DNA from 3 places in the Atlantibacter sp. MEI4A-1023 genome. Region 3 is predicted to be linked to each of the others. Evidence: predicted binding sites of a transcription regulator. Region 3 holds the regulator's gene; each other region holds the start of a gene.
The links. The regulator CRP, encoded in region 3, controls carbon source genes, mostly activating them, when cyclic AMP is high. The targets are predictions, from matches to a motif close to ATGTGANNNNNNTCACAT.
Positions count from the first base shown of each region.

Region 1: a site for CRP is predicted at 4,714-4,731, ahead of ACVV26_RS08035 (ABC-F family ATPase). Genes of this name have one in related genera too.
Region 2: a site for CRP is predicted at 4,331-4,348, ahead of serC (3-phosphoserine/phosphohydroxythreonine transaminase). Genes of this name have one in related genera too.

Region 1 is NZ_CM149568.1:1,653,204-1,663,347, reverse strand. Features, by position in the region: gene ACVV26_RS08050 (polysaccharide export protein) at 1-673, opposite strand, end outside; gene ACVV26_RS08045 (hypothetical protein) at 670-852, opposite strand; gene ACVV26_RS08040 (TerC family protein) at 1,496-3,058, shown strand; gene ACVV26_RS08035 (ABC-F family ATPase) at 3,099-4,694, opposite strand; gene ldtB (L,D-transpeptidase) at 4,906-5,826, shown strand; gene ACVV26_RS08025 (SLC13 family permease) at 5,881-6,993, opposite strand; gene mntR (manganese-binding transcriptional regulator MntR) at 6,994-7,464, opposite strand; gene mntS (manganase accumulation protein MntS) at 7,648-7,770, shown strand; gene ACVV26_RS08010 (phosphoethanolamine transferase) at 8,085-9,671, shown strand; gene ompX (outer membrane protein OmpX) at 9,734-10,144, opposite strand, start outside.
Region 2 is NZ_CM149568.1:2,907,601-2,917,744, reverse strand. Features, by position in the region: gene pflB (formate C-acetyltransferase) at 1-379, opposite strand, end outside; gene focA (formate transporter FocA) at 429-1,286, opposite strand; gene ycaO (30S ribosomal protein S12 methylthiotransferase accessory factor YcaO) at 1,690-3,453, opposite strand; gene ACVV26_RS14035 (DUF421 domain-containing protein) at 3,592-4,284, shown strand; gene serC (3-phosphoserine/phosphohydroxythreonine transaminase) at 4,446-5,531, shown strand; gene aroA (3-phosphoshikimate 1-carboxyvinyltransferase) at 5,603-6,889, shown strand; gene cmk ((d)CMP kinase) at 7,063-7,749, shown strand; gene rpsA (30S ribosomal protein S1) at 7,860-9,533, shown strand; gene ihfB (integration host factor subunit beta) at 9,624-9,908, shown strand; gene ACVV26_RS14005 (ComEC family protein) at 10,109-10,144, shown strand, end outside.
Region 3 is NZ_CM149568.1:386,336-396,479, reverse strand. Features, by position in the region: gene kefG (glutathione-regulated potassium-efflux system ancillary protein KefG) at 1-240, opposite strand, end outside; gene ACVV26_RS01840 (ABC transporter ATP-binding protein) at 447-2,351, shown strand; gene ACVV26_RS01835 (hydrolase) at 2,415-3,431, shown strand; gene ACVV26_RS01830 (YheU family protein) at 3,428-3,646, shown strand; gene ACVV26_RS01825 (phosphoribulokinase) at 3,756-4,622, shown strand; gene ACVV26_RS01820 (OsmC family protein) at 4,649-5,053, opposite strand; gene crp (cAMP-activated global transcriptional regulator CRP) at 5,357-5,989, shown strand; gene ACVV26_RS01810 (YccS/YhfK family putative transporter) at 6,037-8,133, shown strand; gene argD (bifunctional acetylornithine/succinyldiaminopimelate transaminase) at 8,123-9,340, opposite strand; gene pabA (aminodeoxychorismate synthase component 2) at 9,426-9,989, opposite strand; gene ACVV26_RS01795 (putative adenosine monophosphate-protein transferase Fic) at 10,020-10,144, opposite strand, start outside.

The DNA of each region.
Region 1 (10,144 bases), 1.3 Mb from region 3:
AGAGTCGCTGCTCTTTGCCGTTATGGGTCAACACGACGTTGCGCCAGTCGGCATTTTCCGTCAGGCCGCCTGCGGCGTTGATGGCGTCCAGCACCGTCAGCGGTACGTTGGTGATCGGTTGCTGGCCCGATTTATTTACCTGGCCGGAGATGTACGCTTTCTGCGAACGGAACGCGGCGATATTAACGTCCACCTGCGGGTCAGCGATGTACTGCGCTAAACGGCCGGTAATATCACTACGGATTTCAGACAGAGATTTACCGGCAACATGCACTTTACCGATATAGGGATAGAACATGGTGCCATCAGGCTGAACCCAGTTACCGGCGTCGCTGGAGCTGCGGTACTGGCCGGCAGGCGTGGTGAGCTCGGGGTGGTCCCAAACGGTGACATTCAGCACATCCCCCGGCCCGACGCGGTACTGGTACTGGGCGATTTCCTGGTCAAGGGACATATTCGGCTGCGCGACATTTGGGCGCGCACGCAATTGCTCAACCAGCCTCGGCGTCAGCGGGTAGACGTTAACCATTTTATCCAGGTCAAAGTCGGCATCCTGCTGGCGGATAACATCTTTACCCATTGTCGACATATTACTGCCGGGTAACACCGTGCACCCACTCATTAAGGCGACCGACACCAATAATGGCATCAATTTCAATTTCGATTTGGTCATTGATTATTTTCACTTTGGCAGAGTAATAATTCCGAGCGCATAAATAAAACGTCGTCAAACAAGCCCATTAAACCTTGCGCGTTTTTCATTATGAAAATATAGGGAATCATTCCTAAAAGATTTTGGTGATTAGGGTATTCAACAATACGGCCAACGCCTGAAAACGAACCAGGAACCATGCTACCGCCCCTGGCTTTCAGCTACCAAACCACTGTAAAACATGGGGTTAATACGATGACACCGCCATTACAGATTTATCTCAAATCAGCGGAGTTTTTATTTTATTGTTAAGATGCCGGGGATAATAAAAATATTACCCTGGTTAACAACTATGGCAGGCAAGGATTTTGGCAGTATTCATTTTGGCAGGCAAGAAAATAGCCGTTTGCGCGATTATTTTAAGATTAGTTGGAGCAGCAATAAAAGTAATCAACGGTTAATTTAGGATTTTCTTCATGCCAAATTAATTTACAAGCTCTATTTTTGCAAAGCTCTCATTAAGAATTTCCTTAGAGTTACTTTACCATGTAAATTATTTTCAAGGAAAATTCTGATTAAGATATTTAACCATATTAATTTGCCAGGTAATTTAAATACTTATAGTTTTCAGACTCAGCGATCAATAATTGATCGCTCTGATTAAAGTGCGTTCAGCTAAATGCCACCCTTCGCATTGCAATTTTCGGCGTCATTACCCATGATCTGTTTATCTTTCATTTTCCCGTCTCCCTCAGCATGCAGTGGGTGACGCTGACTTCTCCGGCCAGACGTCCCTTTCATACGCGGGTTCGACAGGGTTTCACTACAGGTAATAGTTTTTCTATGGAATGGATTGCCGATCCATCAATATGGGCGGGGTTAACCACCCTTGTGGTGCTTGAACTGGTACTGGGCATCGATAACCTGGTGTTTATCGCTATCCTCGCGGAGAAGCTGCCGCCGGGGCTTCGCGACAGAGCGCGTATCACCGGCCTTATCCTCGCGATGGTAATGCGCCTGGGCCTGCTGGCATCAATCTCATGGCTGGTAACGTTAACCCGCCCGCTGGTGGTGCTGTACGGTCATGGCTTCAGCGCCCGCGACTTGATTATGCTGTTTGGCGGTCTGTTCTTGCTGTTTAAGGCCACCGTGGAGCTTAACGAGCGGCTGGAAGGCAAAGACCATGAAAACCCCACCCAGCGGCGCGGGGCGAAGTTCTGGGCAGTGGTGGCGCAGATCGTCATTCTGGACGCCATTTTCTCGCTCGATTCAGTCATTACTGCCGTCGGCATGGTCGACCATTTAGGCGTGATGATGGCTGCCGTGGTGATCGCCATTTCGCTGATGCTGTTAGCCAGCAAAGCGCTGACGCGCTTCGTCAATAACCATCCGACGATTGTGATCCTGTGTCTGAGCTTCCTGTTGATGATTGGCTTCAGCCTGATTGCCGACGGTTTCGGCTTTGCCATTCCGAAGGGTTACCTGTACGCGGCGATTGGTTTCTCCATCATGATCGAATGCCTCAATCAGTTGGCGATGTTTAACCGCCGCCGGTTCCTGTCGGCCAACATGTCGCTGCGCCAGCGCACCGCCGAAGCCGTTATGCATTTGATCAGCGGTAAACACGAGAAAGCCGAGCTGGACGCGCAAACCGCCTCGCTGGTGGCCGACGCCGCGAATGTGCCGGTATTTAACCGTCAGGAGCGGCTGATGATTGGCCGGGTGCTGAACCTTAACCAACGCAGCGTCAGTAGTATCATGACTTCACGCCATGATATTGAGCATATCGACATCAACGCACCCGAAGAGCAAATCCGCCTGTTACTGGACCGCAATCAGCACACCCGCGTGGTGGTGACGGAAGACGATGAGATTTTGGGCGTGGTGCATATCCTCGACCTGCTTCAACAGTCCCTGGGGGGGAAACCGCTCGATTTGGGCGCGCTGGTGAAACAGCCGCTGGTGTTCCCGGAAACTCTGCAACTGTTGCACGCGCTGGAGCAGTTCCGCAACGCCCGCACCCATTTCGCCTTTGTGGTGGATGAGTTTGGTTCTATTGAAGGGCTGGTGACGCTCAGCGATGTGATGGAAACCATCGCCGGGAACCTGCCTAACGAGGTGGAAGAGATCGACGCCCGCCACGATATCCAGCGTAACCAGGACGGCACATGGACCGCCAACGGACATATGCCACTGGAAGATCTGGTGCAGTTTGTGCCGCTGCCGCTGGATGATAAGCGGGAATACCACACCATCGCCGGGCTACTGATGGAGTACCTGCAACGGGTACCCGCCGAAGGTGAAGAAGTTGAAGTGGGAGATTACGTGATTAAGACGCTGGAAGTGGATAACCATCGCGTTCAGAAGGTGATGATTTACGCCCGGCAGCCTGTCGAGGCGTCATAACGGGGATGTGCTGGCCTGCGCGGGCAGGCCAGCAATCAGATTAACTCTCAATACCTTTGCTACGCAGATACTCTTCATAGCCACCAGAGAAGTCGATCACTTTCTGCGGTGTAATCTCAATCACGCGGGTTGCCAGCGAGCTAACAAACTCACGGTCGTGAGAAACGAAAATCAACGTGCCCTGGTACATTTCCAGCGCGGCGTTCAGGGATTCGATGGATTCCATATCCAGGTGGTTGGTCGGTTCGTCCATCACCAGAATATTCGGTTTTTCCATCATCAGCTTGCCAAACAGCATACGGCCCTTCTCACCACCAGACAGCACCTTAGCCGGTTTTTTAATATCGTCCTGGCTGAACAGCAGACGGCCAAGGATGCTGCGCACCGCCTGCTCGTCATCGCCTTCCTGCTTCCACTGGCTCATCCAGTCGAATACCGTCAGGTCGTTGTCGAATTCTGCGGCGTGGTCCTGCGCGTAATAACCGATACGCGCGTTTTCCGACCATTTGACGGTGCCGTGATCCGGCTCCAGTTCGCCCACCAGGGTTTTCAGCAGAGTTGATTTACCCACGCCATTGGTCCCCAGTACCGCCAGTTTTTCCCCGACTTCCATCAGCAGGTTAACTTGCTTAAACAGCGGGCCCTGGTCGAAGCCTTTGGTCAACGCTTCTACTTCCAGCGCGTTACGGAACAGCTTCTTGTCTTGTTCGAAGCGAATGAACGGGTTCTGGCGGCTGGAAGCTTTGACTTCTTCCAGCTTGATTTTGTCAATCTGACGGGCGCGCGAGGTCGCCTGGCGAGATTTAGAGGCGTTGGCGCTAAAGCGGCTCACGAACGATTGCAGATCGGCAATCTGAGCTTTCTTCTTGGCGTTGTCCGCCAGCAGGCGCTCGCGGGCCTGAGTCGCCGCCGTCATGTACTCATCGTAATTGCCCGGATACACGCGCAGTTCGCCGTAATCCAGATCCGCCATATGGGTGCACACCATATTCAGGAAGTGACGGTCGTGCGAAATAATAATCATGGTGCTGTTACGCTCGTTCAGCACCTGCTCCAGCCAGCGAATGGTATCGATGTCCAGGTTGTTGGTCGGTTCGTCGAGCAGCAGAATGTCCGGGTCGGCAAACAGCGCCTGGGCCAGCAGCACACGCAGTTTCCAGCCAGGGGCGACTTCGCTCATCGGGCCATAATGCTGTTCAACCGGGATACCAACACCCAGCAGCAGTTCACCGGCGCGGGCTTCGGCGGAGTAACCGTCCATCTCGCCATACAGCACTTCCAGATCGGCCACTTTATAGCCGTCTTCTTCGCTCATTTCCGGCAGTGAATAGATGCGGTCACGTTCCTGCTTCACTTCCCACAGCTCGCCGTGCCCCATGATCACCGTATCCAGAACCGTGAACTCTTCAAAGGCGAACTGATCCTGGCGCAGCTTACCGATACGCTCGTTAGGATCGAGAGAAACGTTGCCCAGTGACGGTTCCAGATCCCCGCCAAGGATTTTCATAAACGTGGATTTTCCGCTACCGTTGGCGCCAATCAGGCCGTAACGGTTGCCGCCGCCAAATTTGACGGAAATATTTTCAAACAGCGGCTTACTGCCAAACTGCATAGTGACGTTGCTGGTAACTAACACGACGATATCCTGCAAGAAATTGTGATAAACGCCGCATTATGCCATAAGTCCGAATTTAAATCGCCCCGCAACCGCCAGGCTATGCTTAGCAGGGTAAGTAAAAAAACGTGATATCATCCACATCCGATTTCCCAGCGCGCAATTATCCACCTATAATGCGCCCCGAAATCGTTAATCTACCGCCGAGACAGGCTCGACTACACTGCACAAGATGAACATGAAATTACGCACGCTTTTAGTAGCAGCTTTCGCTGTGATCGGTTTTTGCAAAACCGCCAATGCTGTGACCTACCCTTTGCCGACTGACGGCAGCCGTGTTGTCGGGCAAAACCAGGTCATCACGATCCCAGAAGGCAACACCGAGCCGCTGGAATATTTCGCCGCGCAGTACCAGATGGGTTTTTCCAATATGACGGAAGCCAACCCTGGCGTGGACCCTTACCTGCCTAAAGGCGGTACGATTTTAAATATCCCGCAGCAACTGATCCTGCCGGATACCCCGCATGAAGGGATTGTCATCAACAGCGCGGAAATGCGTCTGTATTACTACCCGAAAGGCTCCAATACCGTGATCGTTCTGCCGATCGGTATCGGCCAGTTGGGTAAAGACACCCCGATCAACTGGATCACCAAAGTAGAACGTAAGAAAGCGGGCCCGACCTGGACGCCAACCGCCAAGATGCATGCTGAATACGCTGCTGCGGGCGAGCCGCTTCCAGCAGTGGTTCCGGCTGGCCCGGATAACCCGATGGGCCTGTATGCGCTGTATATTGGCCGCCTGTACGCCATCCACGGCACCAATGCCGATTTCGGTATCGGCCTGCGCGTGAGCCACGGCTGTGTGCGTCTGCGTAACGACGACATCAAATTCCTGTTTGAGAACGTGCCGGTTGGGACTCGCGTCCAGTTTATCAACGAGCCGGTGAAAGCCACCGTTGAGCCGGACGGCAGCCGTTATATCGAGGTCCACAACCCGCTCTCCACCAGCGAAGCGCAGATTGAGAACAACGAAGTGGTGCCAATCACGTTGACCCAGGCGGTTCAGACGGTGACCACCCAGCCGGATTCCGACCAGAGCATCGTTGAACAAGCGCTGCAAAACCGTTCAGGTATGCCGGTACGTTTGAACTAATCGGTCTGGAACCAAAAAGAGCGGCTTATCAGCCGCTCTTTTTTTTGCCCCGCGTTAGCGCATCAGATTTAGTAATCCCCATCCCACCAGCATCCCCCACGCCAGCAGCGGCAATGACCAAATATGGAAGCGCCACCAGATACGGCGGTCACCCGACATCCGCAGTGCGATCAGGTTCGCCAGCGAGCCCGGCAGCAGGCCAAACCCGCCGATATTGACCGCCCAGGCCAGCAGCATCGACGGCGGCACATAGTTCAGCAGCAGAATGGTGGCGGGCACATTACTGATAAACTGTGACAGCCCGACACCGAGCAAAAATAGCCCACCGGAAGAGAATTGCGTTACCGCAGGCAGGTTTTCGCGCAGCGCCGGTAGCTGGATCAGCAGATGCACATCGATAAACATTACGACAAACACCAGTAGCAGGCTCCAGTCGATGTTTACCAGCACGTTGCGCGCCATGATCAAAAAGCCCACCGCCACCAGCAATAGCCCCCAGCGCTCGACGTGAAACTCCAGCGAAGCCAGAAACACCAGGTACAGTACCAGGCAACTCCACACCAGGCGCGGCTTCCATGCGTGCTGCTGCTCACGCGCCTGGTAATGCAGCGCCTTTGCCGGGAAAAAGAACCTGCACAGTACCAGCAGGCTAAACACCAGTACCGCGCCGAGCGGCAGCATCTGCCAGATAAACTCCGCAAAGGACATGCCTGAACGCCCCCACAGCAAAATATTTTGCGGGTTGCCAATCGGGGTTAACAGTGAACCGGCGTTGACGGCCAGCGCCTCGAAAATGATCAGCCGGGTGACCGGTATGCCACACAGCTTTTTCAGGGTGATGGTTAGCGGCACCACGATAAATAGCGCCACGTCATTGGTTAAAAAGGTAGAAAGCAACGCCGCGCCGAAGACCATAAACATGGCTAACTGGCGCTCGCTGGCAAAGCCTTTCACCATGCGTCGTCCCAGCACATCAAAATAACCGCTGAGCTCGACGCCCTTGGTCAGCATCATTAATCCGCTCAGGGTAATAATGGTGTGCCAGTCAATCGCCTCAGGCCAACGCGATGGGGCAAAGGGAACAAAAAAACTAACAATCAGGCCAATCAGTAATAAAAGGTGTAAGAACCGGTCGCGTAAAAAAGGACGGAAAAATTGCCGCAGCATTTAGTGTCCCTGACCGTGTTGTTCATTGAAGCGCTGGAATACCCCGAGGGTCTCTTCACTGACGTGATGTTCCATGCCTTCGGCATCACGCCGGGCGGTATCCGGGCTAACGCCGATATTCAGCAAAAATTGCTCGACAATGTGGTGCCGTTCGCGGCTCGCCTGGGCGAGTTTTTCCCCTTCCGGCGTTAAAAACACCCCACGCCACGGGATCTGCTCAATCAATCCGACCGTTGCCAGCCGCTTGAGCATTTTCGCCACCGTTGGCTGTGATACGCCTAACCGCGCCGCCATATCCACCTGGCGGGCCTCCCCCACTTCCCGGATAAGATCCGAGATTAATTCGACATAATCATCAATAAGTTCACGGCGGTGGGCTTCGCGAACCTGGCGAAACCCTTCAACATGCTCTTCGACATTGACCAATTGCGTCACTTTTTTACTGCTTTGCTTACCTGCGCGACGACTCATTGTGCTTCCTCGTTACTGTGGCGCGATACGGTTTTCTCGATCGTAACGCTCATTGTAAACCACAGCCTCGCCAGCACAAAAAATTAACGAATTAGCCATAGCTATAGAATATAGCCTATGCTATATCTGTATGTATTCGCATCAGTGATGGATTTACCGATGTCGGAATCGAGGAGGTAGCCCATGAACGAATTTAAGAGGTGCATATCCGTGTTTAGCCACTCCCCTTTCCAGGTTCGCTTGCTGCTGATTGATTTACTCTGTGATTATTTCAAGCGCCCTGAACCAAAATCTTCTGCCAAATAACGGCGTCAGGCTGTTATCTGGCAGCATCCCTTATGAGGGAACTGTCATCATTTTGTAAAAATTTTTGTCTAATTTATTGCCCCCTTTGTTGCCGTATCGGCTTTACTCCCTGTCGTTTAGTTATTTTGTAATCTGTCTCGCAAAACAAACCGTTACCGCCAGTTGATCTTCTTATGACAAGGCTCTATCTTCTTGCAGCCCTGCAATCAAAGCGGCTCGCAGATGCGGTCACGCCCTCTTCTATCCAGCTCTCAGGCAGGCTCTCATACCCTTAACGCCAGGGTTCACGCATGGCGTTTTGTTGAAGTTGCGATATGAATGTAACGCTGAAAAAATCCTTAACTGCCCGTGGATTCATGCCCGATCCGTGGATGGCTTTCTATTTCCTGCAATCCCTGCTGATTAATTACGCGCTGGGGTATCCGTTCAGCCTGCTGTATGCGGTGGCGTTTACCTGCATCTTATTACTGCTGTGGCGGGCAATGCCGGTTGGGCAAAAAGTCCTGATTGGCACCTGTTCGCTGGTGGCTGCAATGTATTATCCCTTCGGCCAGGCCTATGGCGCGCCGAATTTCAACACCCTGCTGGCGATGCACTCGACCAATATGGAAGAGTCCACCGAGATCCTAACCATCTTCCCGTGGTACAGCTACCTGGTGTCAGTATTTATTTTCGCGCTTGGGGTCATTGCGCTGCGCCGCAAACCGCTTGCCAAACCCACATCCTGGCGGCATTTCGACAGTTTGTGCCTGGCTATTAGCGTAGCGGCGGTGTTTGTTACCCCCTTGCAGAACCTCGCCTGGGGCGGCGTGTTCAAACTGAAAGACACCGGTTATCCGGTGTTTCGCTTCGTTAAAGACGTGGTCGTTAATAATCAGGAAGTGATCGATGAACAGCAGCGTATGGCGCAGCTGTCGCAAATTAAAGACTCCTGGAATGTGCTGGCGGTTAAGCCGAAGTACCACACCTACGTGGTGGTGATTGGCGAAAGCGTACGGCGCGACGCGGTAGGCGCTTTCGGCGGTCACTGGAATAACAGCCCGTTCGCCAGTTCAGTCAACGGCGCCCTGTTCACTGATTACATTGCTGCCAGCGGCTCTACCCAAAAATCGCTGGGGTTGACGTTAAACCGCGTGGTAGACGGCAAACCACAGTTCCAGGATAACTTTGTTACCCTGGCCAACCGCGCCGGCTTTCAGACCTGGTGGTTTTCCAACCAGGGACAAATCGGAGAATACGATACCGCCATCGCCAGCATCGCTAAACGCGCCGATGAAGTGCATTTCCTGAAAAACGGTGACTTCGAAGCGGATAAAAATACCCGTGATGAAGCGCTACTGAAGATGACAGCCCAGGTGCTGGAAACCGAGCGCACCCAGCCGCAACTGATTGTTCTGCATCTGATGGGCTCGCACCCGCAGGCCTGCGATCGGACCCAGGGGAAATACGCGGATTTCGTACAGTCGAAAGAAACGTCCTGCTATCTCTACACCGTGACGCAAACCGATGAGTTATTGAAGCAACTCTACGGCCAACTTCAGAACAGCGGCAAAAGTTTCTCGATGGTCTATTTCTCCGACCACGGTCTGGCGTTTAAAGAGCGCGGCAAAGAGGTGCAGTATCTGGCCCACGACGACCAGTTCCAACAGAATTTCCAGGTCCCGTTTATGGTGCTGTCCAGCGATGACAAAGCGCATCGGCGGATTAAAGCGCGCCGCAGCGCCAATGATTTCCTGGCGTTTTTCTCGCAGTGGACGGGAATAAAAACCAAAGAAATTTCCAGCCGTTACACGTTTATATCAGAACAGAAGGCCGGGCCGGTATTCATCACTAATTTCAAACTCAATAAAGTCGACTACGATCACTTAGGTACAGATGTGTTTGAGACGCGCACCCGCTGAGCATCTTTAGCAGGCAAAAAAAATCCGCCCATAGGGCGGATTTTTTATTATCACCGAAGTGATTAGAAGCGGTAACCCACGCCTGCGATCCAGGTGCCAACATCAACGTTACGGATGCGGCTCTGCTCGTAGGACACGTCCAGTGCAACGTTTTCCATCGGGTTGAACTGCATACCTGCACCGTAGGAGAAACCGTAGTCGCTGGTGTTGTTATCAGCGGTGGTGTAGTTACGATCCTGGTATTTACCGTAGCCAACACCTACAACGCCGTAGATGCTCGCCCAGTCGTTCAGACGGTAAGCCGGGCCTGCGGTGATGCCGTAGTACTGACCTTTACGGTAAGCATCGCTGTCTGAACGGTCTTTCTCGGTATAGGTGAAAGAACCGATGTAACCCAGCGGGGTGTCATTTTCGTAACGATATTTCAGGTTGAAACCGTTAGCTTTGTTCATTACGCCCTGATAATCGCTCTG
Region 2 (10,144 bases), 2.2 Mb from region 3:
TGTACGCTTTGCAGGAACCTTCAACCATTTTGATGCCACCGAACGGGATAATCGCACGTTTCAGCGGAGCATCAGTTTGCAGGCCAACGATCTTCTCAAGGCTCTTGTTGATGTAGCCAGCGTCATGAGAAGTGATGGTAGAAGCCAGGTCGGTATCGAAATCAACTGGCGCATGAGTGCGGTTTTCCAGTTTGATGCCTTCCATAACTTTATCCCACAGGGAAGTGGTCGCTTCCGTGGCGTCGGCCAGGAAGGATTCGTCACCTTCATACGGGGTATAGTTTTTCTGGATGAAGTCACGGACGTTAACTTCATTCTGCCAGTCACCTTTGGCAAAACCTTCCCAGGCTGTGGCTAACTTTTCATTAAGTTCAGACATTTAACACCTACCTTCTTAAGTGGATTTTTTCTTACTGCCCGAGTCGACCTTAGTGGTGGTCGTCGCCGCGCAGATAAATGACCCAGTACGTCAACCCAACTAACAAACCACCACCGATGATATTGCCGATCGTAACCGGAATCAGATTATCAATGATGAAGTTCATCACAGTCAGATGAGAAAAATTGTCCGGCGAGGAACCAATAGCGGTCCAGAATTCCGGGCTGGCGAAGTTACGAATCACAATACCAAACGGGATCATGAACATATTTGCGATACTGTGCTCAAACCCACTGGCGACGAACATGCCAACAGGGAGGATCATAATGAACGCTTTGTCGAACAGGCTACGGCCAGAGTAGCTCATCCATACCGCCAGGCACACCATCAGGTTCGCCAGAATACCGAGCGCGACGGCCTCGATAAAAGTATGGTGGAGTTTATGGTCAGCGGTTTGTAAAACATTCAAACCCCAGCCGCCATTTGCGACCATATGCTCGCCCGCCAGCCACATCAGCAGTACAAACAGTAACGCGCCTATCAGGTTGCCGATGTAAACATTCAGCCAGTTACGCGCCAGTTGGCCCCAGGTGATCCTGCCGCTCGCTTTAGCGACCACAATCAGCACTGTCGAGGTGAACAGGTCCGCGCCGCAAATCACGCAAAGAATAAGGCCTAAAGAGAAGCACATCCCGCCGATGAGTTTTGCGATGCCGTAAGGCATGGTCGCCGTACCGGTGGTGGCAGTAATGTAGAAAACAAACGCGATGGAGATAAAGACGCCCGCAGTGATCGCCAGATAAAAGGTTTTCAGCGGTTGTTTCGTTGCTTTATAGACACCCGCTTCTTCGGCAACTTTTGCCATGGCAGCGGGAAGTAATAGATCGAAAGGGTTGTCAGCTTTCACACTAACTCTCTCTATATTTAATCGGCGACGAGATACTAACAAAGCATTATACAGCAAAATTTGATATCGATCATATCTCGCCGGAGTTGTAGACCTGCAAAACGTGGTGTTATTGCAAATTTTTGCATTAACCTTATGAAAATAAAGGTAAAAATAATTTTTAAAGTTTATTATTTAAGTTGAATGATACCGCTCCGCCTCATAGCCAACAGTTAATTAATATGGAGTATTTATTAAAATAAGTAACACTAAAAGCCGGTAATGACTTTTAATGTTCACTCATATTTAACTTTAAAATTACATTTGAAATAATTAACGCCAAAATAAAAAAAGGGGCAATTAAATCGCCCCGTAATATAGCTGAGGTATGCACAATCGCATACGTTTTTTGAGTGACTTCAGGTTAAGACACTTTCCAGAAAGCCGCTTTGGCGCGCTGTAGTTTCTCATATGCGGCCAGCAACGCCTGATGCGCCGGGAAGGCTTTCAGGTCGGCATCCACCGTTTGCAGGCCGTAGAACGGTGCTTCGCCGCTCAATGCCGCGCTGGCGCTTTCTACCGCTTCGGCACCGTACATACGCACAAACGCATTGAGGTACTGCAACGGCTGGCGGTCTTCTTCCTGCGCCAGCAGCAGCAGGGTTTGCAGGCAGCGGTAGTAGTTAGCACGTTCAGCGCTGAATACCGACCCGTTGAACTCCATGGTCCATTCGGTCCAGATGAGCGCCTGTTCCAGATCGCCACCCGCCAGCGCCAGCATCGCTTTCAGCTCGCCGATGCGCAGGGTGTACCAGCCGTTGTCTTTGCCGGTCGCCAGGCCCAGCAGCTCGCGCACGCGGGTGAAGTCGTCATGGCCCTCTTCGTCCAGTTGGGCGATCAGGTTGAGGTAATCTTCTTTTTCCCACGCGCTACCCGGCAGTGCCAGAATGGTTTCGCGCAGATGAGCGCCCATGCTGTTATTGGCGAGCCACAGATCTTCTGCCGGATAGATATCGGACATGCCTGGCACGATAATGCGGCAGGCGTAAACGCTCAGATGTTCGTAGTCAGCGATATACACGTCTTTATCTTCAGATTTGAAGATAGCCATTAAGGTGGCGAACTCTTCTTCGGTGGTGCCGGCAAAGCTCCAGTCGACGAACGGGTAATCGGCATCCTGCTTGAACATATCCCAGGAGATCAGACCGCTGGAATCGATAAAGTGGGTTTCCAGGTTAGCGTGCTCCGCGACTTCTTCATCATCGAAGGTCGGCGGGGTAAACACGTCCAGATCCTTCAGGCCTCGGCCCTGCAACAGCTCGGTCACGGTACGTTCCAGCGCCACGCCGAAATCCGGGTGCGCGCCAAACGAGGCAAAACAGGTGCCGTTTGCCGGGTTAAACAGCACCACGCAGATCACCGGGTATTTGCCGCCCAGCGAGCCGTCGTAGGCAAAGATCGGGAAACCTTCGGCTTCGAGTTTAGCAATGGCTTCCACCACGCCCGGATAGCGCGCCAGAACCTCCTGCGGGATTTCCGGCAGGCTGATGCTTTCGGCGATAATGCGGTTTTTGATATGACGCTCAAACACTTCAGACAAGCCCTGCACGCGCGCTTCGTTGGCGGTGTTGCCTGCGGACATACCGTTGGAGACATACAGGTTGCCGACGATGTTCATCGGGATATACACGGTCTGCTGGTCGGACTGACGGGTGAACGGCAGGGCGCACACGCCGCGCGACGCGTTGCCGGATTGCAGGTCGATCAGCATGCTGGCGGTGAGTTCATTGTCCGGATCGTAAAAGGCGCGCAGGCGATCGTCCAGAATGCCTTCCGGCAATTCGTCGTCTTCCGGGATCGGGAACCACTTCTCGTTGGGATAGTGAACGAACGGACCGTTAGCGATGGTGTCGCCCAGCCAGAAATCGGCGAAGAAATAGTTGGTGGACAGACGTTCAAAATATTCGCCCAGCGCGGAGGCCAGCGCGGCTTTTTTAGTGGCGCCTTTCCCGTTGGTGAAGCACAGCGCGGAGTCTTTATCGCGAATATGCACCGACCAGACGTGCGGGACGGGGTTTAACCAGGAGGCTTCTTCAATATTAAAGCCGAGGTCGGTGAGCTGTTGCTGAAAGCGAGCGATGGAATCTTCCAGCGCAGCATCTTTACCGGGAATGAAGGTTTGAGTCATGAGAGTCACTTTTATCGTACGCAAAGCGCGCAATGATACGGGTTTTGTGTTGCGGGTGCCATCTTCCCGCCGTAGCGGGCAAAAATAATTGTTCGCGCTATGCTTACTTTCAGCAAGGTACTGTAAAGGCGAATAAAAATGAAAGCATTTGATTTGCAACGGATGGCTTTTGACAAGGTCCCCTTTGAATTCCTCGGCGAAGTCGCGCTGCGCAGCTTATACACCTTTGTGTTGGTGTTTATTTTCCTGAAACTCACCGGGCGGCGCGGCGTGCGCCAGATGTCGCTGTTTGAAGTGTTGATTATCCTGACGCTGGGCTCTGCTGCGGGTGACGTGGCGTTTTATGACGACGTGCCGATGATCCCGGTGCTGGTGGTGTTTATTTCGCTCGGCGCGCTTTACCGGCTGGTGATGTGGCTGATGGCGCGCAGCGAGAAACTGGAAGATCTGCTCGAAGGCAAACCGATGATTGTGGTGAAAGAGGGCGAGCTCGCCTGGGACAATCTTCGCAAAGAGAACATGACCGAGTTTGAATACTTTATGGAACTGCGGCTCAGCGGCGTGGAACAGCTCGGCCAGGTGAAATTAGCCATACAGGAAACCAACGGGCAGTTGAGCGTTTATTTTTACGCGGATGAGAATGTCAGGCCCGGATTGCCCATTCTGCCGGACTCCCATAAACCAGCCTTTAAAATCATGCCTGACGCGGGAGATTACGCCTGCACGCGCTGTAGCGAAGTAGTCGCAATGAAAGCCGGAGATAAATTAATGTGTCCGCGCTGCGCGCATAACCAGTGGGTCAAAGCCAGCCGCGCCCGCCGCGTTACCTGAACAGTGTAAATTTCGGCGTTCTGCTTCCCGCCTGGCATAATCTGCCGTGTGATAAAGCGCACATTTTGCCCCCGGCGGGGATTAGCCATTGCAGCCGTACTCGCTGAGTGATAAAACCGATAGCCACAGGAAAAACTTATTGTTATGCGTGGTGAGGGGAAATGACTCAGGTCTACAATTTTAGTTCTGGCCCGGCGATGTTACCGGCAGATGTAATGCTTTTGGCACAGCAGGAATTACGCGACTGGCAGGGATTGGGTACATCGGTAATGGAAGTCAGCCATCGCGGCAAACCGTTTATCGCGGTCGCAGAAGAGGCGGAAAAAGATTTTCGCGATCTGCTGAATATCCCCTCTAATTATAAAGTTTTATTCTGCCACGGCGGCGGACGCGGACAGTTCTCTGCCATCCCGCTTAACCTGCTGGGCAATAAAACCACCGCAGATTACGTGGATGGCGGCTACTGGGCAGCCAGTGCGGTGAAAGAAGCGCATAAATACCTTAAGCCGAACGTCATCGATGCCAAAATTACCGTCGACGGTAAACGCGCCATCAAGCCGATGAGCGAATGGCAGCTTTCTGAAGACGCTGCATACTTGCACTACTGCCCGAATGAAACCATCGACGGTATCGCCATTAACGAAACGCCGGACTTCGGCGACGCCATCGTTACCGCTGATTTCTCCTCCACCATTCTTTCCCATCCGATTGATATTTCCCGTTACGGCGTAATTTATGCCGGTGCGCAGAAAAATATCGGCCCGGCAGGGTTAACAATTGTTATCGTGCGTGAAGATCTGCTGGGTAAAGCGCACTCCGTCTGCCCGTCGATCATCGACTACACCGTGCTGAGCGAAAACGATTCGATGTTCAACACGCCGCCGACATTCGCCTGGTATCTCTCCGGCTTGGTGTTTAAATGGCTGAAGCAGCAGGGCGGTGTGGACGTCATGGACCGCATCAACCAGCAAAAATCGGATCTGCTGTACGGCGTTATCGACAACAGCGATTTCTACCGTAACGACGTGGCCCGTGCTAACCGCTCGCGCATGAACGTGCCGTTCCAGCTGGCTGACAGCAACCTCGATAAACTGTTCCTCGACGAGTCATTTAAAGCCGGTCTGCATGCGCTGAAAGGCCACCGCGTGGTCGGCGGGATGCGCGCCTCTATCTATAACGCGATGCCGCTGGAAGGCGTAAAAGCGCTGACCGATTTTATGATTGATTTTGAGCGTCGCCACGGTTAATCCTCGTTATTGTTTTTCTTCCCCGCAGCCTGTCTGCGGGGCTTTTATTACCTCGATCGAGAATTTTTTGCATGCAGGAATCCCTGACTTTACAGCCCATCGCGCACGTTGAGGGCACCATCAACCTTCCCGGCTCGAAGAGCGTTTCCAACCGCGCATTACTGCTTGCTGCCTTCGCCAAAGGCAAAACGGTGCTGACCAACCTGCTGGACAGCGATGACGTCCGCCATATGCTGAACGCCCTGAAAGCGCTGGGCGTTGAATATGTACTGTCCGATGACCGTCGCCGTTGCGAAGTCATCGGTCTGGGCGGCACGTTCCAGGCAAAAGGCGAGCTGGAGCTGTTTTTAGGGAATGCCGGCACCGCCATGCGCCCGCTGGCGGCGGCGCTGTGCCTGGGGCACAACGACATCGTGCTCACCGGCGAGCCGCGAATGAAAGAGCGTCCTATCGGCCATCTGGTGGATGCACTGCGCCAGGGCGGCGCGCAGATAGATTATCTGGAACAGGAACATTATCCTCCGCTGCGCCTGCGCGGCGGTTTTAGCGGCGGCAACGTCGAGGTTGATGGTAGCGTTTCCAGCCAGTTTTTGACGGCGTTGCTGATGACCGCACCGCTGGCGGAGCAGGACACGGTTATCACCATCAAAGGCGATCTGGTGTCCAAACCCTATATCGACATTACCCTGCATCTGATGAAAACCTTCGGCGTGGACGTTGAAAACGGCGATTACCAGCGCTTTGTTATCCGCGGCGGGCAACGCTATCAGGCGCCGGGTGAGTATCTGGTGGAAGGCGACGCGTCGTCAGCGTCCTATTTCCTGGCGGCGGCGGCGATCAAGGGCGGTACGATTAAAGTGACCGGCATTGGCCGCAACAGCGTCCAGGGCGATATCCGTTTTGCTGACGTGCTGGAGAAAATGGGCGCGCAAATTACCTGGGGTGACGACTTTATCGTCTGCACCCGTGGCGATCTCAACGCTATCGACATGGACATGAACCATATCCCCGATGCCGCCATGACTATCGCCATTACTGCGCTGTTCGCTAAAGGCACTACGACGCTGCGCAATATCTATAACTGGCGAGTCAAAGAAACCGACCGCCTGGCCGCGATGGCGACGGAGTTGCGTAAAGTGGGCGCGACGGTGGAAGAGGGCCATGATTTCATTACGGTCACGCCGCCGGAGCAGTTACGCTTTGCGGATATCGGCACCTATAACGATCACCGTATGGCGATGTGTTTCTCATTAGTGGCGCTATCAGATACGCCGGTGACCATTCTTGATCCGAAATGCACCGCCAAAACCTTCCCGGATTATTTTGAGCAGTTGGCGCGCCTGAGTACCCAGGCGTAAGCTTTCATCCCGCCTCTACGGGCTGGCACTGCGCCAGCCCGCTATACTTGAGCAATTCCTCTACATTCAGATTCATAAACCAAATCATACGTAAGCTTTAGTAACGCTCTGAGTGATTGGCGCGTATAATGCGCGGCGTTTATGACATGTATGCCTGGCTTAAGGAGAATAGGATGACGGCAGCAGCCCCCGTGATTACCGTTGATGGGCCGAGCGGCGCAGGTAAAGGCACGCTATGTAAAGCCCTGGCTGAAGCATTGCAATGGCATTTGCTGGATTCAGGCGCTATCTACCGTGTCCTTGCGCTGGCGGCTCTGCATCACCATGTTGATGTGGCTTCTGAAGAAGCGCTGGTGCCCCTGGCGGCGCATCTCGACGTGCGTTTTGTGGCGACCAATGAAGAGCTGGAAGTGATCCTCGAAGGCGAAGACGTCAGCGGCGAAATCCGTACCCAGGATGTGGCCAACGCCGCCTCGCAGGTCGCGGCTTTCCCTCGCGTTCGTGAAGCGTTGCTGCGTCGTCAACGGGCGTTTCGCGAAGCGCCGGGTCTGATCGCCGACGGGCGTGATATGGGCACCGTGGTATTCCCTGATGCGCCAGTGAAAATTTTCCTTGACGCCTCCTCTGAAGAGCGCGCCCAACGCCGCATGCTACAGTTGCAGGAGAAGGGCTTTAGTGTTAACTTTGAACGCCTTTTGGCCGAGATCAAAGAACGTGACGATCGCGATCGAAATCGTTCCGTAGCGCCGCTTGTCCCCGCTGCCGATGCTTTAGTTCTGGATTCCACGAGTTTAAGTATTGAGCAAGTGATTGAAAAGGCGCTACAATATGCGCGCCAAAAACTGGCTCTCGCTGATTAAGCGACAGAATTTGCAGTACCCCCGTTGCAATGGATTGACAGCGGGTATGTGAAACAACCCCATCCGGCATGAAGCCAGGTGGACGTTAAATTAAAACCTGAAGATTAAACATGACTGAATCTTTTGCTCAACTCTTTGAAGAATCCCTGAAAGAAATCGAAACCCGCCCGGGTTCTATCGTTCGTGGTGTTGTTGTTGCTATCGACAAAGATATCGTACTGGTTGACGCCGGTCTGAAATCTGAGTCTGCCATTCCGGCTGAGCAGTTCAAAAACGCCCAGGGCGAAATTGAAATCCAGGTTGGTGACGAAGTTGACGTTGCTCTGGATGCAGTAGAAGACGGTTTCGGTGAAACCCTGCTGTCTCGTGAGAAAGCGAAGCGTCACGAAGCATGGCTGATGCTGGAAAAAGCTTACGAAGAAGCGGCGACCGTTACTGGTGTTATCAATGGCAAAGTCAAGGGCGGCTTCACTGTTGAGCTGAACGGTATTCGTGCGTTCCTGCCAGGTTCTCTGGTTGACGTGCGTCCGGTTCGCGACACCCTGCACCTCGAAGGCAAAGAGCTTGAATTCAAAGTAATCAAGCTGGACCAGAAGCGTAACAACGTTGTTGTTTCTCGTCGTGCCGTTATCGAGTCTGAAAACAGCGCAGAACGCGATCAGCTGCTGGAAAACCTGCAGGAAGGCATGGAAGTCAAAGGTATCGTTAAGAACCTCACTGACTACGGTGCATTCGTTGATCTGGGCGGCGTAGATGGCCTGCTGCACATCACTGATATGGCGTGGAAACGCGTTAAGCATCCGAGCGAAATCGTGAACGTTGGCGACGAAATCACTGTTAAAGTGCTGAAGTTCGACCGCGAGCGTACTCGTGTTTCCCTGGGCCTGAAACAGCTGGGCGAAGATCCGTGGGTGGCTATCGCTAAACGTTACCCGGAAGGCACTCGTCTGACTGGCCGCGTGACCAACCTGACCGACTACGGCTGCTTCGTTGAAATCGAAGAAGGCGTTGAAGGCCTGGTGCACGTTTCCGAAATGGACTGGACCAACAAAAACATCCACCCGTCCAAAGTTGTTAACGTTGGCGACGTAGTGGAAGTAATGGTTCTGGATATCGACGAAGAACGTCGTCGTATCTCCCTGGGCCTGAAACAGTGCAAATCCAACCCGTGGCAGCTGTTTGCTGAGACCCACAACAAAGGCGACCGCGTTGAAGGTAAAATCAAGTCTATCACTGACTTCGGTATCTTCATCGGCCTGGACGGCGGCATCGACGGCCTGGTTCACCTGTCTGACATCTCCTGGAACGTTGCAGGCGAAGAAGCAGTTCGTGAATACAAGAAAGGCGACGAAATCGCAGCGGTTGTTCTGCAGGTTGACGCAGAGCGTGAGCGTATCTCCCTGGGCGTTAAACAGCTCGCAGAAGATCCGTTCAACAACTACGTTGCTATGAACAAGAAAGGCGCTATCGTTACTGGTAAAGTAACGGCAGTTGACGCGAAAGGTGCTACAGTTGAATTAGCAGACGGCGTTGAAGGCTACCTGCGCGCTTCTGAAGCTTCCCGTGACCGCGTTGAAGATGCCACTCTGGTTCTGAGCGTTGGCGACGATGTTGAAGCTAAATTCACTGGCGTTGATCGTAAAAACCGTGTTGTAAGCCTGTCTGTTCGTGCCAAAGACGAAGCTGACGAGAAAGATGCAATCGCAACTGTTAACAACAAACAGGAAGACGGCAACTTCTCCAGCGCTATGGCTGAAGCATTCAAAGCAGCTAAAGGCGAGTAATCGTCCGAGCGCTAAATCAGGGCGGCTGCGGCCGCCCTTGTTCGATTGATAGCTGTAGGCAAATTTTCCTGAATGGAAACCGGAGGAATGATGACCAAGTCAGAATTAATTGAAAGACTTGCAACCCAGCAATCTCATATTCCCGCGAAAGCGGTGGAAGATGCAGTAAAAGAGATGCTGGAGCATATGGCCACGACTCTCGCCCAGGGCGAGCGTATTGAAATCCGGGGTTTTGGCAGTTTCTCCTTACACTATCGCGCTCCGCGCACTGGCCGTAACCCGAAAACGGGCGATAAAGTGGATCTGGAAGGTAAATACGTTCCGCACTTTAAGCCGGGTAAAGAATTACGCGACCGCGCCAATATCTATGGTTAAGCTAGTTTGAGCTTGCCCTGAAGACGACATCTACGGATGTCGTTTTTTTTTGCCCTTCATAAACGTTACGGTTTAACTCGCAAGATTTCTGCGCGTTGCAGCAACACCACAACATTCTATGAACACAGCGCGTAACGCTGTGATTCCTGACTCGCGCTCCTGTTTATTCCCGGCATACTGCGGCACGACAGGAGGCCTGCATGACACTCATTACCCTTTGCTATTGCCTGATTTTA
Region 3 (10,144 bases):
TTTAAGTAATGCGGGGCAACTGTAGGTATAAAGCGGGTGTTGAAACACAATGACGTCGTGCGCCAACAGCAGTTCCTGTTCGCGGGGGATATCGATAAAAAAGTCTGGATAGTGTGCATAGAGATCGTGCACGGTAACATTTGCAAGTTGCGAAGCCGGCTTAAGCAGAACCCGGTTAGCCACCGAGTCCTGGGATTCCGGATGGGCATACAGCAGCAACACTTTCGCTGTGTCTGACATCATTCCCCTCCCGGGCGTATTACTTTTCTCTTTCTGACGGGCACGCAACAGCCTGCGCCGCCGATCTTCTTGCCGCGATGGCGCAGCCAGAATGATTTTGTGTATCGTCTTCTTTTTGGGCTACCATTGCGGCCCGGTGCGGCAAATCGCCCACACCTTACATTATCATAATGACAAATTAACATAGTCAGAACATACGGCGCTCTATGATTGTATTCTCCTCGTTGCAAATTCGTCGCGGCACACGCGTACTGCTGGATAACGCGACTGCTACCATCAACCCCGGCCAAAAAGTGGGGCTGGTGGGTAAAAACGGCTGTGGTAAATCCACCCTGCTGTCGCTGTTGAAAAGCGAAATCACCGCCGACGGGGGGAGCTACACCTTTCCGGGCAACTGGCAGCTCGCCTGGGTAAACCAGGAAACCCCTGCCCTCGCCGTCCCGGCCATTGAATACGTGATCGACGGCGATCGCGAATACCGCCAGTTTGAGCGCGAGCTTAACGACGCCAACGTCCGCAATGACGGGCATGCCATCGCTACCGCGCACGGCAAACTCGACGCCATAAACGCCTGGACGATCCGCGCCCGCGCCGCCAGCCTGCTGCACGGCTTAGGCTTCAGCAACGAGCAGCTTGACCGCCCGGTCAGCGATTTCTCCGGTGGCTGGCGGATGCGCCTTAACCTGGCGCAGGCGCTGATCTGCCGTTCCGACCTGCTGTTGCTCGATGAACCCACCAACCACCTCGACCTGGACGCGGTTATCTGGCTGGAAAAATGGCTGAAAAGCTATCAGGGGACGCTGATTTTGATTTCCCACGACCGTGACTTTCTCGATCCGGTGGTGAATAAAATCATTCATATCGAGCAGCAGACGATGTTCGAATACACCGGCAACTACAGCTCGTTCGAGCGCCAGCGCGCCACGCGCCTTGCGCAGCAGCAGTCGATGTATGAAAGCCAGCAGCAACGCGTGGCGCACCTGCAAAGCTTTATCGACCGTTTTAAAGCCAAAGCCTCCAAAGCGAAGCAGGCCCAGAGCCGCATCAAAATGCTTGAGCGCATGGAGCTGATTTTGCCGGCGCACGTCGACAACCCGTTCCACTTTAGTTTTCGCGCCCCGGAAAGCCTGCCCAACCCGCTGCTGAAAATGGAAAAAGTGAGCGCTGGCTATGGCGATAAAACGATTCTCGACTCAATTAAACTCAACCTGGTGCCGGGCTCGCGCATCGGTTTGCTGGGCCGTAATGGCGCGGGTAAATCAACGCTGATCAAACTGCTGGCGGGCGAACTGGCTCCGATGCAGGGCGAAATCGGTCTGGCGAAAGGCATTAAGCTGGGTTACTTCGCCCAGCACCAACTGGAGTTTTTGCGTGCCGATGAGTCGCCGCTCCAGCATTTGGCGCGTCTTGCGCCGCGTGAACTGGAACAACAGTTGCGCGATTATCTCGGCGGATTCGGTTTCCAGGGCGATAAGGTTAGCGAGAATACCGAACGCTTCTCCGGCGGCGAAAAAGCGCGCCTGGTGCTGGCGCTGATCGTCTGGCAGCGCCCTAACCTGCTGCTGCTTGATGAACCGACCAACCACCTCGATCTGGATATGCGCCAGGCATTGACCGATGCGCTGATTGAATTTGAAGGCGCGCTGGTGGTGGTCTCGCATGACCGCCATTTACTGCGTTCCACCACCGATGATCTGTACCTGGTGCATGACGGCAAAGTGGAAGCCTTCGACGGCGATCTGGAAGATTACCAGAAGTGGTTAAGCGACCTGCAAAAGCAGGAAAGCCAGCCGGCAGAAGCCGCAAAAGACAACGCCAACAGCGCCCAGTCGCGTAAAGATCAGAAGCGCCGTGAGGCAGAGCTGCGCACCCTGACGCAGCCGCTGCGCAAAGAGATTATGCGTCTCGAAAAGCTGATGGAAAAACTCCAGCAGCAGCTTGCCGATGTGGAAGAACAGCTTGGCGACAGCACACTGTACGATCAAAGCCGTAAGGCCGACTTAACGGACTGCCTGCAACGCCAGGCCAAAACCAAAGGCGACCTGGAAAACTGCGAAATGGAATGGCTGGACGCTCAGGAGCAGTTGGAGCAACTGCTTCAGGAGCCATAATCACCGATGCCCTTCTTCGGCCAGCATCACGGGAAGGGCGAATACTCACGATGAACCTGTGCTATGGCTGAAATTACTCCTGCGGATTTAACCGAGAACGAAGAGACGTCGCGCCATTTTCGGCCTATGCCGGGCGCGCGCAATCCCCATCTGCAAACCATGCTGCCGCGCATCCTGCGGCGGCGGCTCCAGTTCACCCCGGTATGGCAGCGGCTGAATACGCCCGATGGCGATTTTGTCGATCTGGCCTGGAGCGAAGATCCAGAACAGGCGCGCCATAAGCCCCGGCTGGTGATTTTCCACGGTCTGGAAGGCAGCCTGAACAGCCCTTACGCCCACGGTCTGATCCAGGCGGCGAAAGCCCGCGGCTGGCTGGGGGTGGTAATGCATTTTCGGGGATGCAGCGGTGAACCGAATCGCATGCACCGCATTTACCATTCCGGCGAAACCGAAGACGGCCGCTGGTTTCTGGAGTGGGTCGCGCAACAGTTTGGCGAGCAGCCCACCGCGGCGGTAGGTTTTTCTCTCGGCGGCAATATGCTGGGCTGCATGTTGGCGAAGTATCCGCAACTGCCGGTCAACGCGGCGGTGATTGTCTCCGCGCCGTTTGTGCTGGAACACTGCTGCTACCATATGGAACAAGGCTTCTCCCGGGTTTATCAGCACTACCTGTTGAATTTGCTTAAGGCCAATGCCTCGCGCAAGCTGCTGGCTTATCCCGGTACGCTGCCGGTGGATATGGCCCAGCTGAAAGGGATCCGCCGCCTGCGCGAATTCGACGATTTGATCACCTCAAAAGCCCACGGTTTTGACGACGCCATCGATTATTACCGGCGCTGTAGCGCAATGCCGCTACTGGCGTCAATTACCCAGCCTACACTTATCATTCATGCGCAGGACGACCCGTTTATGGATAGCCACGTTATCCCGGATATCGCCCAGCTACCGGCCAATATCGAATACCAGTTGACCGAATATGGCGGGCACGTGGGATTCGTAGGCGGTACCGCCCTGCGTCCGAAAATGTGGCTTGAAGCGCGCATTCCCGACTGGCTCACACTTTATCTGGATAAACCATGATTATTCCCTGGCAATCCCTCGACCCGGAAACGCTTGAAAACCTCATTGAAGCTTTTGTCTTGCGGGAAGGCACCGATTATGGTGAACATGAACGCTCGCTCAGCGATAAAGTCTCTCAGGTAAAGCACCAGCTGGAACGCGGCGACGCGGTTCTGGTGTGGTCGGAACTGCATGAAACGGTCAACATCATGCCGCGCGATCAGTTTCGGGGGTAAGACCGCTCGCTGAACAATAAAAACCACTGGCGGCTGATCAGACCGCCAGAACTCATTCGCCTTGCACGGGTCTTATTTGCACGTCGCTACCCTAAGGAGTTGTTCCGCTATGTCTGCCCAACATCCGATCATCGCCGTTACCGGCTCCAGCGGGGCCGGGACCACCACCACCAGCCTCGCTTTTCGTAAGATTTTCGCCCAGCTCAACCTGCATGCCGCCGAAGTGGAAGGGGACAGCTTTCATCGCTATACCCGCCCTGAAATGGATATGGCGATCCGCAAAGCGCGCGACGTGGGCAGGCACATCAGCTATTTCGGGCCGGAGGCCAACGACTTTGGCCTGCTGGAACAGACTTTTAATCAGTACGGGCAAACCGGTACCGGGCAATCGCGTAAATATCTGCATACCTATGACGAAGCCGTACCCTGGAACCAGGTACCGGGTACTTTTACCCCCTGGCAACCGTTGCCCGAACCCACGGACGTGCTGTTTTACGAAGGGTTGCATGGCGGCGTGGTGACGCCCCATCATGATGTCGCGCGCCATGTGGATTTGCTGGTGGGCGTGGTGCCGATCGTCAACCTGGAATGGATCCAGAAGCTCATCCGTGACACCGGCGAACGCGGGCACTCCCGGGAAGCGGTGATGGATTCGGTCGTGCGTTCGATGGAAGACTACATCAACTTCATCACGCCGCAGTTCTCGCGTACCCATATTAACTTCCAGCGTGTCCCCACCGTTGACACATCAAACCCGTTTGCCGCGAAGGCAATTCCCTCGCTGGATGAGAGCCTGGTGGTGATTCACTTCAGGAACCTGGAAGGGATAGATTTCCCCTGGCTGCTGGCCATGTTGCAGGGCTCATTCATTTCCCACATCAATACATTAGTGGTGCCAGGCGGGAAAATGGGGTTGGCGATGGAGCTGATCATGCTGCCGCTGGTAAAAAGAATCATGGAAGGGCGAAAAATTTAAGGCGGCAACGCCGCCTTATTAAGCACTTATCCTTCAATCACTTCGTAGGAATGGGTGACGTTCACCGCTTTTTCCAGCATCAAGGCAACTGAACAATATTTCTCTGCCGACAGATCCACCGCACGGGAAACCGCCGCGTCTTTTAACGCTTTACCGGTCACGATGAAATGCAGGTTGATGTGGGTAAAGTAGCGCGGCGCTTCTTCACGGCGCTCGGAGGTCAATTTCACCTCGCAGTCGGTGATGTCATGACGTCCTTTCTGAAGGATCGACACCACATCAATGGCGCTGCAACCGCCCGCCGCCATTAATACCATTTCCATCGGGCTGGGCGCTTTGTCACCGGAGTTGCCGTCCATTAAAACCTGGTGTCCGGAAGCGGACTCACCGAGAAAAGTTAACCCTTCTACCCACTTCACTCTTGCCTGCATTTTGGTTACTCCAGTGTTTCAAAATTACTGACAGATTACGCGGCTGTAACAAAACGCGCAACGGATGAGAGCCAGGTCAAGCTGAAACGAGACAATAGGAGACACTCACGTAAAGCTATGCTAAAACAGTCGGATGCTACAGCGATACATTGATGTAATGCATGTGTGCATACGACCACACCTATTACAGGCCACAGGACGTTAAAGGCCCCTTCTCCGGCCAGGAGAAGAGACGATTGCAAAAACCCAGAGGGTTATTATTGTTGCTCTCTGGAGTCAGCTTAAAACAGAGGATAACCGCGCATGGTGCTTGGCAAACCGCAAACAGACCCGACTCTCGAATGGTTCTTGTCTCATTGCCATATTCATAAGTACCCATCGAAGAGCACGCTGATTCACCAGGGTGAAAAGGCGGAAACGTTGTATTACATCGTTAAAGGCTCCGTGGCAGTGCTGATTAAAGATGAAGAGGGCAAGGAAATGATCCTCTCTTATCTGAATCAGGGCGATTTCATCGGCGAACTGGGATTGTTCGAAGAAGGTCAGGAACGCAGTGCCTGGGTTCGCGCCAAAACGGCGTGTGAAGTGGCAGAAATCTCTTATAAAAAATTCCGTCAGCTAATTCAGGTTAACCCTGACATCCTGATGCGTCTTTCTTCGCAGATGGCGCGCCGTCTGCAAGTGACGTCAGAGAAAGTGGGCAACCTCGCCTTCCTTGATGTGACTGGCCGCATTGCACAAACGCTGCTGAATCTGGCTAAACAGCCGGATGCCATGACCCACCCGGATGGTATGCAGATCAAAATTACCCGTCAGGAGATCGGCCAGATCGTCGGCTGCTCCCGCGAAACCGTTGGCCGCATTTTGAAAATGCTTGAAGATCAAAACCTGATCTCCGCCCACGGTAAGACCATTGTGGTTTACGGTACCCGCTAAACCCTGCGAAACGGCGTGGCTACACGCCGTTTCATCCGATCTCACCCATGTGGCGACGCCTGATCTACCACCCCGAAATCAACTACGCACTTCGTCAAACCTTGGTGTTGTGTTTGCCTGTGGCGGTGGGTCTGGTTCTGGGCCATCTGCAACAAGGCCTCCTTTTTTCCCTCGTTCCCGCCTGCTGCAACATCGCTGGCCTGGACACCCCGCACAAGCGCTTCTTTAAACGCCTGGTTATCGGCGGGTCGCTGTTTGCCCTTAGCAGCCTCGCGGTGCAGTTATTACTGCTTAATTCCGTGCCGCTGCCGTTGGCGCTCTCCGGGCTGGCACTGATCCTGGGCGTCACGGCGGAAATCAGTCCGCTTCATGCTCGCCTGCTCCCGGCGTCGCTTATTGCAGCGATATTCACACTCAGCCTGGCGGGCTCTATGCCGATGTGGGAACCGCTGCTGCTGTATGCCCTGGGCACGCTATGGTACGGGTTATTTAACTGGTTCTGGTTCTGGGTGTGGCGCGAACAGCCGCTGCGCGAAACCCTGAGCCTGCTGTACCGTCAGTTGGCGGAATATTGTGAAGCCAAATACAGCCTGCTGACCCAGCATACCGATCCGCAAAGCGCGCTGCCGCCGCTGCTGGCGCGCCAGCAAAAAACCGTCGACCTGATTACCCAGTGTTATCAGCAGCTACACATGCTGTCGACCGGTAAGCATCACGGCTATAAACGCCTGCTGCGCACTTTTCAGATCGCGCTGGATTTGCAGGAGCATATTTCCGTCAGCCTGCATCAGCCCGAAGAGGTGCAGAAGCTGGTGCGCGAAAGCCACGCCGAGGCGGTGATCCGCTGGAATGCCCAGACGGTGGCGGCCCGCCTGCGGGAACGCGCCGACGATATCCTGTATCACCGTTATCCGAAGCGCTTTGAAATGGATAAGCAGATTGGCGCGCTGGAAAAAATTGCCCGCCAGCACCCCGATAACCCGGTGGGACAGTTCTGCGAATACCATTTCAGCCGTATCGCCAGAGTGCTGAAATCCCAGCGTCCACTGTATTCGCGCGATCTGATGGAAGATAAGCAGCGCCGCCTGCCCGTGCTGCGCGCATTGAAAAGCTATCTGTCGTTGAAGTCCACCGCCCTGCGCAGCTCCGCCCGTATTGCGGTGATGCTGAGTATTGCCAGCCTGGTGGGTAGCGCCCTGCACCTACCGAAACCCTACTGGATTTTAATGACCGTGATGTTCGTGACCCAGAACGGCTATGGTGCCACGCGGGTGCGCATTCTCCACCGAGCGGGCGGCACCATGGCCGGGCTTATCATCGCCGGGATCACCCTGCACTATCACGTTGCCGATGGTTACACCCTGCTGGCGATGCTGGTCATCACCATCGTGAGCTATCTCATCATCCGCAAAAATTACGGCTGGGCGACGATCGGCTTTACCGTCACGGCGGTGTATAGCCTGCAACTGCTCTCCCTGAGCGGGGAGCAGTATATTCTGCCGAGGCTGATTGATACCTTGATTGGCTGCCTGATCGCCTTTGGCGGCATGGTGTGGTTGTGGCCCCAGTGGCAAAGCGGCCTGCTGCGTAAAAACGCCCACGATGCGCTGGAGGCGGACCAGAAAGCGATACGCTTGATCCTCAGCGACGACCCGCAGCCGACGCCGCTGGCCTGGCAGCGAATGCTGGTCAACCAGGCGCATAACGCGTTATACAACTCGCTGAACCAGGCAATGCAGGAACCGGGATTCAATAGCCACTATCTGGAAGAGATGAAGCTGTGGGTGACCCACAGCCAGTTTATCGTCGAGCACATTAATGCCATGACCACCATGGCGCGAGAACACACCATGCTGACGCCGGACCTGGCGCAGCGCTATTTGCAGTCCTGCGAAATTGCGCTCCAGCGCTGCCAGCAGCGGCTGGAATATGACGAGCCGGGGGAAACCAAAGACGCGGTGATCCTGGATATGCCGGAAGCCCTGTCCCAGGGACCGTTAAGCGTGCTGGAACAGCATCTCCAGCGGATACTCGGCCACCTCGATACCATGCACACCATTTCGTCTGTAGCATGGCGTCAGCGGCCGCATCATGGGATCTGGCTAAACCGGCGGCTAAATAATCCGAAAGCGGTTAACGACTGACTTTCGCAACGGCCTGCGCGAAGCGCGTCATGCCTTCATCGATATCGGCACTATCAACCACCAGCGATGGCGCGAAGCGCATCACATCCGGGCCAGCGTTCAGCACCATCACGCCCGCTTCTGCCGCCGCGTGCAAAAACTCACGCGCACGGCCTTTGTACTGCGGTTTAAGCTCGGCGCCAATCAGTAGCCCCATGCCGCGAATGTCGCTGAACACGTCGTACTGCGCGTCGATCTGCTCAAAATGCTTCACGAACTGGGCACGTTTTTGGTTCACGCCAGCCAGTACATCCGGGGTGTTGATGATATCGAACGCCGCGCCGGCTACCGCACAGGCTAACGGGTTGCCGCCGTAGGTAGAGCCGTGGGAGCCCACATGGAACACCGAGGCGATATCCTGAGTGGTCAACATTGCGCTGATCGGGAAACCGCCGCCCAGGGCTTTGGCGCTGGTGAGGATATCCGGCGTCACGCCGTAATGCATATAAGCGAACAGATCGCCGGTACGGCCCATGCCGCACTGCACTTCATCAAACACCAACAGCGCCTGATGTTTGTCGCACAGCTCGCGCAGGCCCTGTAAGAATTCCGGGGTCGCCGCCGTCACGCCGCCTTCGCCCTGAATCGGCTCCACCACAATGGCGCAGGTGTGATCGTCAATCACCGCTTCCACCGCATGCAGATCGTTAAACGGCACGTGGATAATATCTGCCGGTTTCGGTCCGAAGCCGTCAGAATATTTCGGCTGCCCGCCAACCGACACGGTAAACAGCGAACGGCCATGGAAAGCGTTATGGAAGGCGATGATTTTGGTTTTATACGGGCTGTGGCGGGTAGAGGCGTAATAGCGCGCCAGTTTGAACGCGGTCTCATTGGCTTCGGTGCCGGAGTTCATAAACAGCACGCGCTCGGCAAAGGTCGCGTTGATAATTTTGCGGCCCAGGCGCAGCGCTGGTTCATTGGTAAACACGTTGCTGGTGTGCCACAAGGTTTCACCCTGGGTTTTTAATGCCTCCACCAGCACCGGATGGCAGTGACCCAGCGCCGTGACCGCAATCCCGCCGGCAAAATCAACGTATTCTTTACCCTGCTGATCCCATACGCGGCTGCCCTGCCCTTTTACCGGGATAAACTCAGCCGGTGCATAGACTGGCAGAATAACGTCGTCAAAAGTCGCCCGGGTAATTGCAGTCTGTTCATTTGCCATCTTATGCCCATCCGTTTATGCAAAATCTTAATTGAAAAGATAAGCACAAAATATGCATAAAAAATCAATTAATGGCAATAGAAAATCAGCGGCGTAAAAAGTTGGCAAGCAGTGCATGGCCCTGTTCGCTGAGAATGCTTTCGGGATGAAACTGCACGCCCTCCAGATCCCACTCGCGATGGCGAATGCCCATGATTTCATCCTCCGCGCTCCAGGCGGTGACATCAAACGCGTCGGGCAGCGTTGCCGGTTCAATCAGCAGGGAGTGATAGCGCGTCACGGTGAGCGGGTTATTCAGCCCGTGAAACACGCCGCTACCGTTATGGCGAATCGCTGAGGTTTTGCCGTGCATCACCTGACGGGCGCGAATAATCCGTGCGCCAAACGCCTGGCCTATGGCCTGATGCCCAAGGCAGACCCCGAGGATTGGCAGCTTACCCGCATAATCACGAATCACATCCAGAGAGATGCCCGCTTCATTAGGGGTGCAGGGGCCGGGGGAAATGACAATTTTTTGCGGCGCGAGCGTGGCGATGTCGGCAACGCTGATTTCATCGTTGCGCTTAACCACCACCTCTGCGCCGAGTTCGCAGAAATACTGGTACAGGTTCCAGGTGAACGAATCGTAGTTATCAATCAGCAGTAGCATGGCGGCTCCGAAAAAATGAACCGCGCTATTCTACTCACTTTCCCGTGCTTCACTCACCACTTTGCTGAATATCGAGACCAGCGGTTCCAGATCGCCCATCGCGCCAGCCTGGTTCGCCTCGCGCCAGAACTGCGGGTCGATATCGCGCCAGTCGA